Regions from separate parts of the Paenibacillus sp. FSL E2-0177 genome, predicted to be linked through region 1. Evidence: riboswitches for the same ligand, from Rfam matches in the RefSeq annotation. Region 1 holds a riboswitch; each other region holds the start of a gene.
The links. A riboswitch is a leader RNA that binds a small molecule or an ion and turns the genes downstream of it on or off. The one in region 1 is predicted to bind cobalamin.

Region 1 (2,270 bases):
GGTGATTATTGCAATTATCGTATTCAGTATGCTGCGTCCGGATGATACGAAGACGGCTCTGCCGGGGACAAGCCCTGAGCCGACCCCTGTTCAGAGTGCAGGCAATATGCTGCCTCCAGCTTCAGTATACTTGAAGGATCAGAGCGTCGAAGGAGATAAGGGGAGCAGCATATTGGTGTTCACCTTCGCAAGTGCAGATGACTGTGTGCAGTTTCAACCGACTGAGATTAGTTTAATGTCTTCGTCTACAGAGATAGATAAAAGCTTTAAGGTCGCTGCCACGAATGGCACTTGTCCAGTGCCGTTAACGGATGGGACGGATGAGGGAAACACCGCTGACGAGTCAGATACCGCTGGCACTACTGGAGGAACAGCAGAAGGTGCAGATGCTACTAATGCTGTAGCTGATGCATCTCCGTCTCCTACGCCTTCCTCTGATACTGAGGACAGCACTGGGTTGCCTTCCGCAACAGCTGTGACTGAAGGTGAACAACCTTCCTATCAGGTTGAGGTTACATTGGAGCCTGGAGTGACAATTCTAGAGAAAAGTATGATCAAAGCCGGAAGATTTACACTGATCGTAGATCCCGACCCTAATATTCCACCAGCTTCTGATTCAAGTGCTGAACCCTCCCCGACTGCAAGTCCGGAAGGAACAGCAGAATAACAAGCTTTCTGAACAGCAATACCTACCGGGAGGTGGTATATTGCTGTTCATTTTTTTTGCTGCCCATACTTAGCTTTTCTATAGACATGCTATGTATTAATAGATATGATTATGGATGTCAAAATAAGATACTACATACTGGAAAAGGTGCAGACTCTATCAATCTAGTCGTCTGCTTAAAAGGGAAGTCCGGTGCAAGAGTCCGGCGCGGTCCCGCCACTGTATGTGCGGAGCGTTTCTTCTATAAGCCACTGCCCCGAAGGTAGGGTGGGAAGGTGAAGAACAGCGATGAAGCATTAGCCAGGAGACCTGCCTTTTTCGTGAGCGTTTCTATTCTTCGTGGGGTAAGAATGTGGAACATATACAGATGGACTGTTGGCAGGAAGCAAGCGCCGCAGCCTCAATTTGTAATCTTCCCTGACCGCCCTCCAAAGGGGCGGTCTTTATGTTATGCGTCTTATTCCCGGCAGTACCCATTCTTATACAGAAAGAGGTTAAACAATGAAGAAAATCATGTCTTCCAAGTTTGTAGCACTTGGGCTGGCCTTATTCATGGTCATTTCAATTCTAGGAACATCTCTTGCTCCGGAGGGACAAATATTTGCAGAAGCGAGCGCTGGCTCCGGTCTGGAGGCAACTGCTGCGGAGCGGATTAATGTTGCGGATGCGACTTATGCGGCTGCAGAATATCTCTTGAAAGGTGGCGTGCAATCGGATTGGCAAGCCATTGGATTAGCGCAAGCAGGGTACAAGCTGCCAGCTAGTTACCATTCAGAGCTTGAGAAAAAAGTAAAGGATGCAGCTGGAAATTTCGCCAATGTAACCGATTATGCTCGAATCGTGCTCGCAGTGAGAGCGATTGGTGCAGATCCTACTAGCTTTGCTGGTAACGGAACGACTCCTGGCTATAATCTGATTGAGAAAATTTATAATAACAGCAAGCTCAGTGAACAGACGCTTAATAATCCGGTATATGCTTTACTTGCGCTGGATTCTGGTAAATATAATATCCCAAGTGACGCGAAATGGACGGCGGATAAGCTCCTTACGGAGATTCTCTCCAAACAGAATCCGGATGGGGGCTTTGCACTAACCTCAGGCGCAAGTGAGCCTGATATGACAGCGATAACCTTGACGGCTCTGGCGGCACATAAAAATAATCCCGAAGCCTACTTAGCAGGGCTACAAGCCGTAGCCTGGTTATCCGCAGCTCAAGATAGCCATGGGGGTTACGGTGACAGTGCTGAAAGTAGCGCACAAGCAATCCTTGGACTCACATCCTTCGGAGTTGATCCTAGTGGATTAGAATACACCAAAAACAAAGTGGATCTAATGGAGAACCTGCTTAGCTATCGTCTAGCTGATGGTAGCTTCACCCATAGCCGTGGTGGAAGCAGTAATGTTCTGGCGACAGAGCAAGGGCTTCAGGCGCTGGTTGCCTATAATTTGCTGTATAAAGGAAGCAACAGTAAGCTATACGATTTTTCCAAATCCTCCATTCAGAGCTCACTCATCTACGCTCCAGTAACGATTGAGGGACCACAGGCCACGTTGGCACAAGGGTACGCCTATGCTGGCAACGCACTTGGAGCGTTAGAGAAGC
Region 2 (2,270 bases), 3.0 Mb from region 1:
ATGATTATATTGATGAGCATTTATTCTCTACCTCAACAGTGTTAATTGGTCTAGTGATTGGGGCTGTATTAATGATTATTGCCGATCTGTTTGGGCCGAAGAAGATCAGAACTGAGAGTGTAGATCAGATTACATACAAACAGGCACTTGGTGTAGGTCTTGTACAGTGTTTTTCGTTATGGCCTGGATTTTCACGCTCGGGCTCGACGATTTCTGGTGGCGTACTCCTCGGGATGAGCCATCGTGCCGCTGCTGATTTTACGTTTATTATGGCAGTACCCATCATGGCAGGTGCCAGTCTGTTGTCACTGATGAAAAACTGGCAATATTTCACCATGGATGCATTGCCGTTTTTTATCGCAGGCTTTATTAGTGCCTTCCTATTTGCGCTGTTATCGATGCGATTCTTCTTAAAACTGATCAATCGTATCAAGCTCTTACCGTTTGCTATATACCGTATAATTCTTGCTGCTGTAGTATATTTCGTATTTTTCTAAGTCCGTTATAAGGAATCGATATAACAGAAGCCCCAGTAATCTATTGCAGATTGCTGGGGCTTTCACGTATGATGACATCAGATTAAGACACTCAAATGATGAATGATATCGGAGACAGGTGCTGACCGGAAAATAGTAATTCGGTAGGCTTAATAGGGAAATTCGGTTCGAAGCCGATGCGGTCCCGCCACTGTAACGGAAGAATCTCGAGCAACAGAGGTCACTGGCAATTTACTACTGCTGGGAAGACTGCTCAAGATGTTGACGCCGCTAGCCAGGAGACCTGCCTGTTTCAACAGCACTGCTTCACCTACGGAAGATAGGGAGGTGTTAGACGTTAACCATGGGTATATCATGGGCGTCTTTCCCTTTGACTTTTTTAGGGAAGGGCGCTCTTTTTTATAGGAAAGCAAGTAGCTTTGGAGTTTGAAATAAGAGATGGAAGAGGGAGTGTATCGAGATGACGAATAAAGTAAAAGTAAGCAATCTTGGATATCCGAGAATCGGAAAGAACCGCGAGTGGAAAAAGACACTGGAAGCCTACTGGCAGGGGAAAATAAATGAGGAGCAATTCCGCTCCGAAATGGCAGCAATTCAGCTGCAGCATTTGAAGACCCAGCAAGAGGCAGGAATTGAGCTTATTCCGGTAAATGATTTTACTTTTTATGACCATGTGTTGGATACGGCTGTTATGTTTGGAATTGTACCTCCACGGTACACGTATGATGGCGGCGACATCGGGCTTGATCTTTATTTTGCAATGGCTCGTGGTAATGCTGAGGCTACTGCCTGTGAGATGACCAAATGGTTTAATACGAACTATCACTATATCGTTCCAGAGATCGGCACACAAACACCACGCTTGACTGAAAATAAACCTCTAGCGGCTTATCGTTTTGCTAAATCGCAGGCAGGGATTGAAGGTAAACCGGTACTTTTAGGTCTGTATACCTTCCTTAAGCTGTCCAAAGGTTACGCAGCGGCAGATATCGCCAAGATTGCTGCACGTTTTGTTCCAGTCTATGTTCAACTGCTACAGGAACTGAAGCAAGAAGGGGTAAGCTGGGTACAAATCGATGAGCCAGCGATTGTTACAGGCATAAGTAAAGAAGAATTAACACTGCTTAACTCGATATACACAGAAATTGCCGGCTCCGTGCCGGGCTTGAATATTATTTTACAGACGTATTTCGAAGCTGCTGAACCGTTGGAGGCACTGCTAGAGTTGCCTGTTCAAGGCTTGGGTCTTGACTTTGTGCACGATGGTGGAGCGAATCTGGCTTCTATCGAACGTCTTGGTTGGCCGAAGGACAAATGGCTGGGTGCCGGAATTATTGATGGACGGAACATCTGGCGTTCCGATTTAGACGCTAAGCTGCAACTGGTAGAAAAGCTCAGCGTTCATGTGCCGCTTGATCGTCTTATTCTTCAGCCTTCTTGCAGTCTGCTGCATGTCCCAGTCACCGTTCAAGGTGAGGTGAAGCTGAAGGCGACTGTTAAGAATGCGTTAGCTTTTGCCGATGAGAAGCTTGCAGAGCTTAGTCTGCTCGGAGCAGCCCTCGCAGATAAAGTAGAAGCTTCTAAAGCAGCGCTGGCCGCTAGTCGTGAAGCTATTGCAGCATTCCGCGCACTACCTGAGCGTGGCCGTAAGGATGTGGCGGAGCAAGTGCTTGCACTTGCAGCTTTGCCTGACCAACGCAGTTTGCCTTTTGCTGAACGCTTAAAGGTGCAGCAAGAGAAATGGCAGCTTCCACTTCTGCCAACCACTACAAT
Region 3 (2,270 bases), 570 kb from region 1:
CGCCTTCTCGCATCATGAAATCGGAAGCTTTAGCTTTTTGTGCGGTTTGGATGTGGAAGCGATGAAGAAGTCCTTCCAGCGCAATATCCATGTAATGATTTAGATCTTCATAGAAGCCAGCTTCGTCTGCGATGGTACGTCTGCCTGTTACTGTGCCGTGTGCCAGACCTAGCCGAACCAGATTCAGTGTATTAAAGGAAAGGTTGCCCTTCCCAGAGCAATGATTACGCCCAAAACGGTCACCGAGCACTCGGGTTCGGCAGCCCATTGTAGCGAACTCCGTATCAGGATCACTTGGATCATAATACTGCAAGTTGAGCGGAGCGTCCAGATTAGCGAAGTTTGGATATAGTCTGCGCGCAGAACATTCAGCCGCTTTTAGGAACAGTTCATAGTTAGGATCGCCTTGCTGTTGATTGATTCCTTGCTTGCATTTGAAGATTTGAATCGGGAACACTGGTGTTTCTCCGCTGCCAAGTCCGTTCATAGTTGCGGTTAGCAGAGAACTGATCACAAGCTGACCTTCTGGTGAAGTACAAGTACCGTAGTTGATGCTGGTAAACGGTATTTGTCCACCGGATCGGCTGGACATGGTATTCAGATTATGTACCATACTTTCAGCCGCTTGCAGAGTTTCGATTTCGGTTTCCTTTAGTGCAAAACGGAACGCTCTTGGATATAACTCCGCCAGATCGGTCCGGCTCATCGTAATCTCGCCCAAAGATTCATCAGCTTGTCCTTCTTCAAAATAATCCAGACCCTTGCGGAACAGCTTGGCGAAGGATTTGGTTACATAAGGTGCCAGATCATAGTCGAGTTTATTGGCGGATACACCACCATATTGAGCATTTTGCTGGGATTGGAAAATAATCGCTACCAGAGACATAGCTGTCATTATTGAGTTCGGAGGACGAACGCTGCCGTTGCCGGTATTGAAACCTTCACGGAGAAGTTTATCAAACGGGATAAAAATACAGTTCGTCGTTCCAATCGCGTATTGATCCAGATCATGCACATAGACGACATTGTCATCAATAGCCTGCACTAGCTGTGGCGGCATCGTAAAATTGCGGGCGTACCATTTTGAATATTCACTGCCGAACTTGCTCATTTTACCGGAGAAACTCTCTCCATTCAAATTGGCATTCTCGCGCAATAGGTCCATATCCCGACTGTCGATAATATCCCGGCCTAAATCAATGAGCTCTTCTAAAAGAACTTCCCGTGCATTTTCTACTCCATTAAATTGTCTCTCCAACAACGTCATTGTACAGCTCTCCTCTCAGTATAAAAGAAAAACATCTATCATCAAATCCATATATCCATAAGAAGTTGGACTGCTATAAGCAGTCGTATATTTGTTCAGATTACATAAAAAAAGCATCCCCTACCCGAGGATGGCAGAAAATGCCCGATGCGTTATGTAAATATCCACACGGATATTTGCAGAGGTCTCTACGTAGATGACCGCATGCGGACACCATCCCTGTTCCTCGCAGGCATCAATAGTTGGTGTCGTCGAAACAGGTAGGTCTCCTGGCTTCCGTGGGATCTCTCGGCGCCTTCCCAAGGGTGTTCCTAACCCTCAGTGGCATTTGCCGGGAGATGTGGATTCTCAAGCTTCCCAGAAGCTTGAGAAGGCCATCCGGTTACAGTGGCGGGACCGCAGCGGATTCTCACCGCGCTTCCCTATTAAGCTCTAAATCCGGTTAAGGATCAAAGCGCCTGTCTCCACTATATTTTGTTGTCGTTAGATAAAAATAACCCAAGATGTTGTGTTTGTAAACAGTTTTTTAGAAAACCCGCGCGGGGAGCGGGTTCTTTAAAAGTACTCCACAAATGATCCACAGGCTGTCCATAAGTAATCCACAATTGATCCACAGGGAGATGCGAAATGATTCATAAATTGTCCGAAAAGATGCCACAAAGAGTCCATAAATATAGTGCAGATGACCCTAGAATTTGCTCATGAGAAAATACTCTTAGCCCAAAGTCATATTTTGGAGTAATCAGAAGAAATAGAAGAGATAAGGGAGGATAATCTTGCTTAGTTTGTGACAGAGCGGTGGAATTGTTACAATGGAAGGAGACAGCTACTATAAAATTTCGAGGAGGTATTCTCATGCCTATTGCTGAAGTTACAGTTATTCCAATTGGAACAGGCAGCACCAGTCTTAGCAGCTATGTTGCGGATATGCAGCGGGTGCTGAAGACAGTAGAAGGGATTACTTATGAACTTACGTCCATGGGGACGATCATCGAAGGGCCTC

Region 2: another riboswitch for cobalamin. It lies ahead of metE (5-methyltetrahydropteroyltriglutamate--homocysteine S-methyltransferase); the one in region 1 lies ahead of MHI25_RS04950 (DUF4430 domain-containing protein).
Region 3: another riboswitch for cobalamin. It lies ahead of MHI25_RS02410 (anaerobic ribonucleoside triphosphate reductase); the one in region 1 lies ahead of MHI25_RS04950 (DUF4430 domain-containing protein).

Annotation. Positions count from the first base shown of each region.
Region 1 is NZ_CP150307.1:1,122,475-1,124,744, forward strand. It holds gene MHI25_RS04945 (glycosyltransferase) at 1-667, shown strand, start outside; cobalamin riboswitch at 796-999, shown strand; gene MHI25_RS04950 (DUF4430 domain-containing protein) at 1,169-2,270, shown strand, end outside.
Region 2 is NZ_CP150307.1:5,050,353-5,052,622, reverse strand. It holds gene MHI25_RS22650 (undecaprenyl-diphosphate phosphatase) at 1-497, shown strand, start outside; cobalamin riboswitch at 597-803, shown strand; gene metE (5-methyltetrahydropteroyltriglutamate--homocysteine S-methyltransferase) at 958-2,270, shown strand, end outside.
Region 3 is NZ_CP150307.1:552,887-555,156, forward strand. It holds gene MHI25_RS02410 (anaerobic ribonucleoside triphosphate reductase) at 1-1,267, opposite strand, end outside; cobalamin riboswitch at 1,509-1,744, opposite strand; gene MHI25_RS02415 (MTH1187 family thiamine-binding protein) at 2,123-2,270, shown strand, end outside.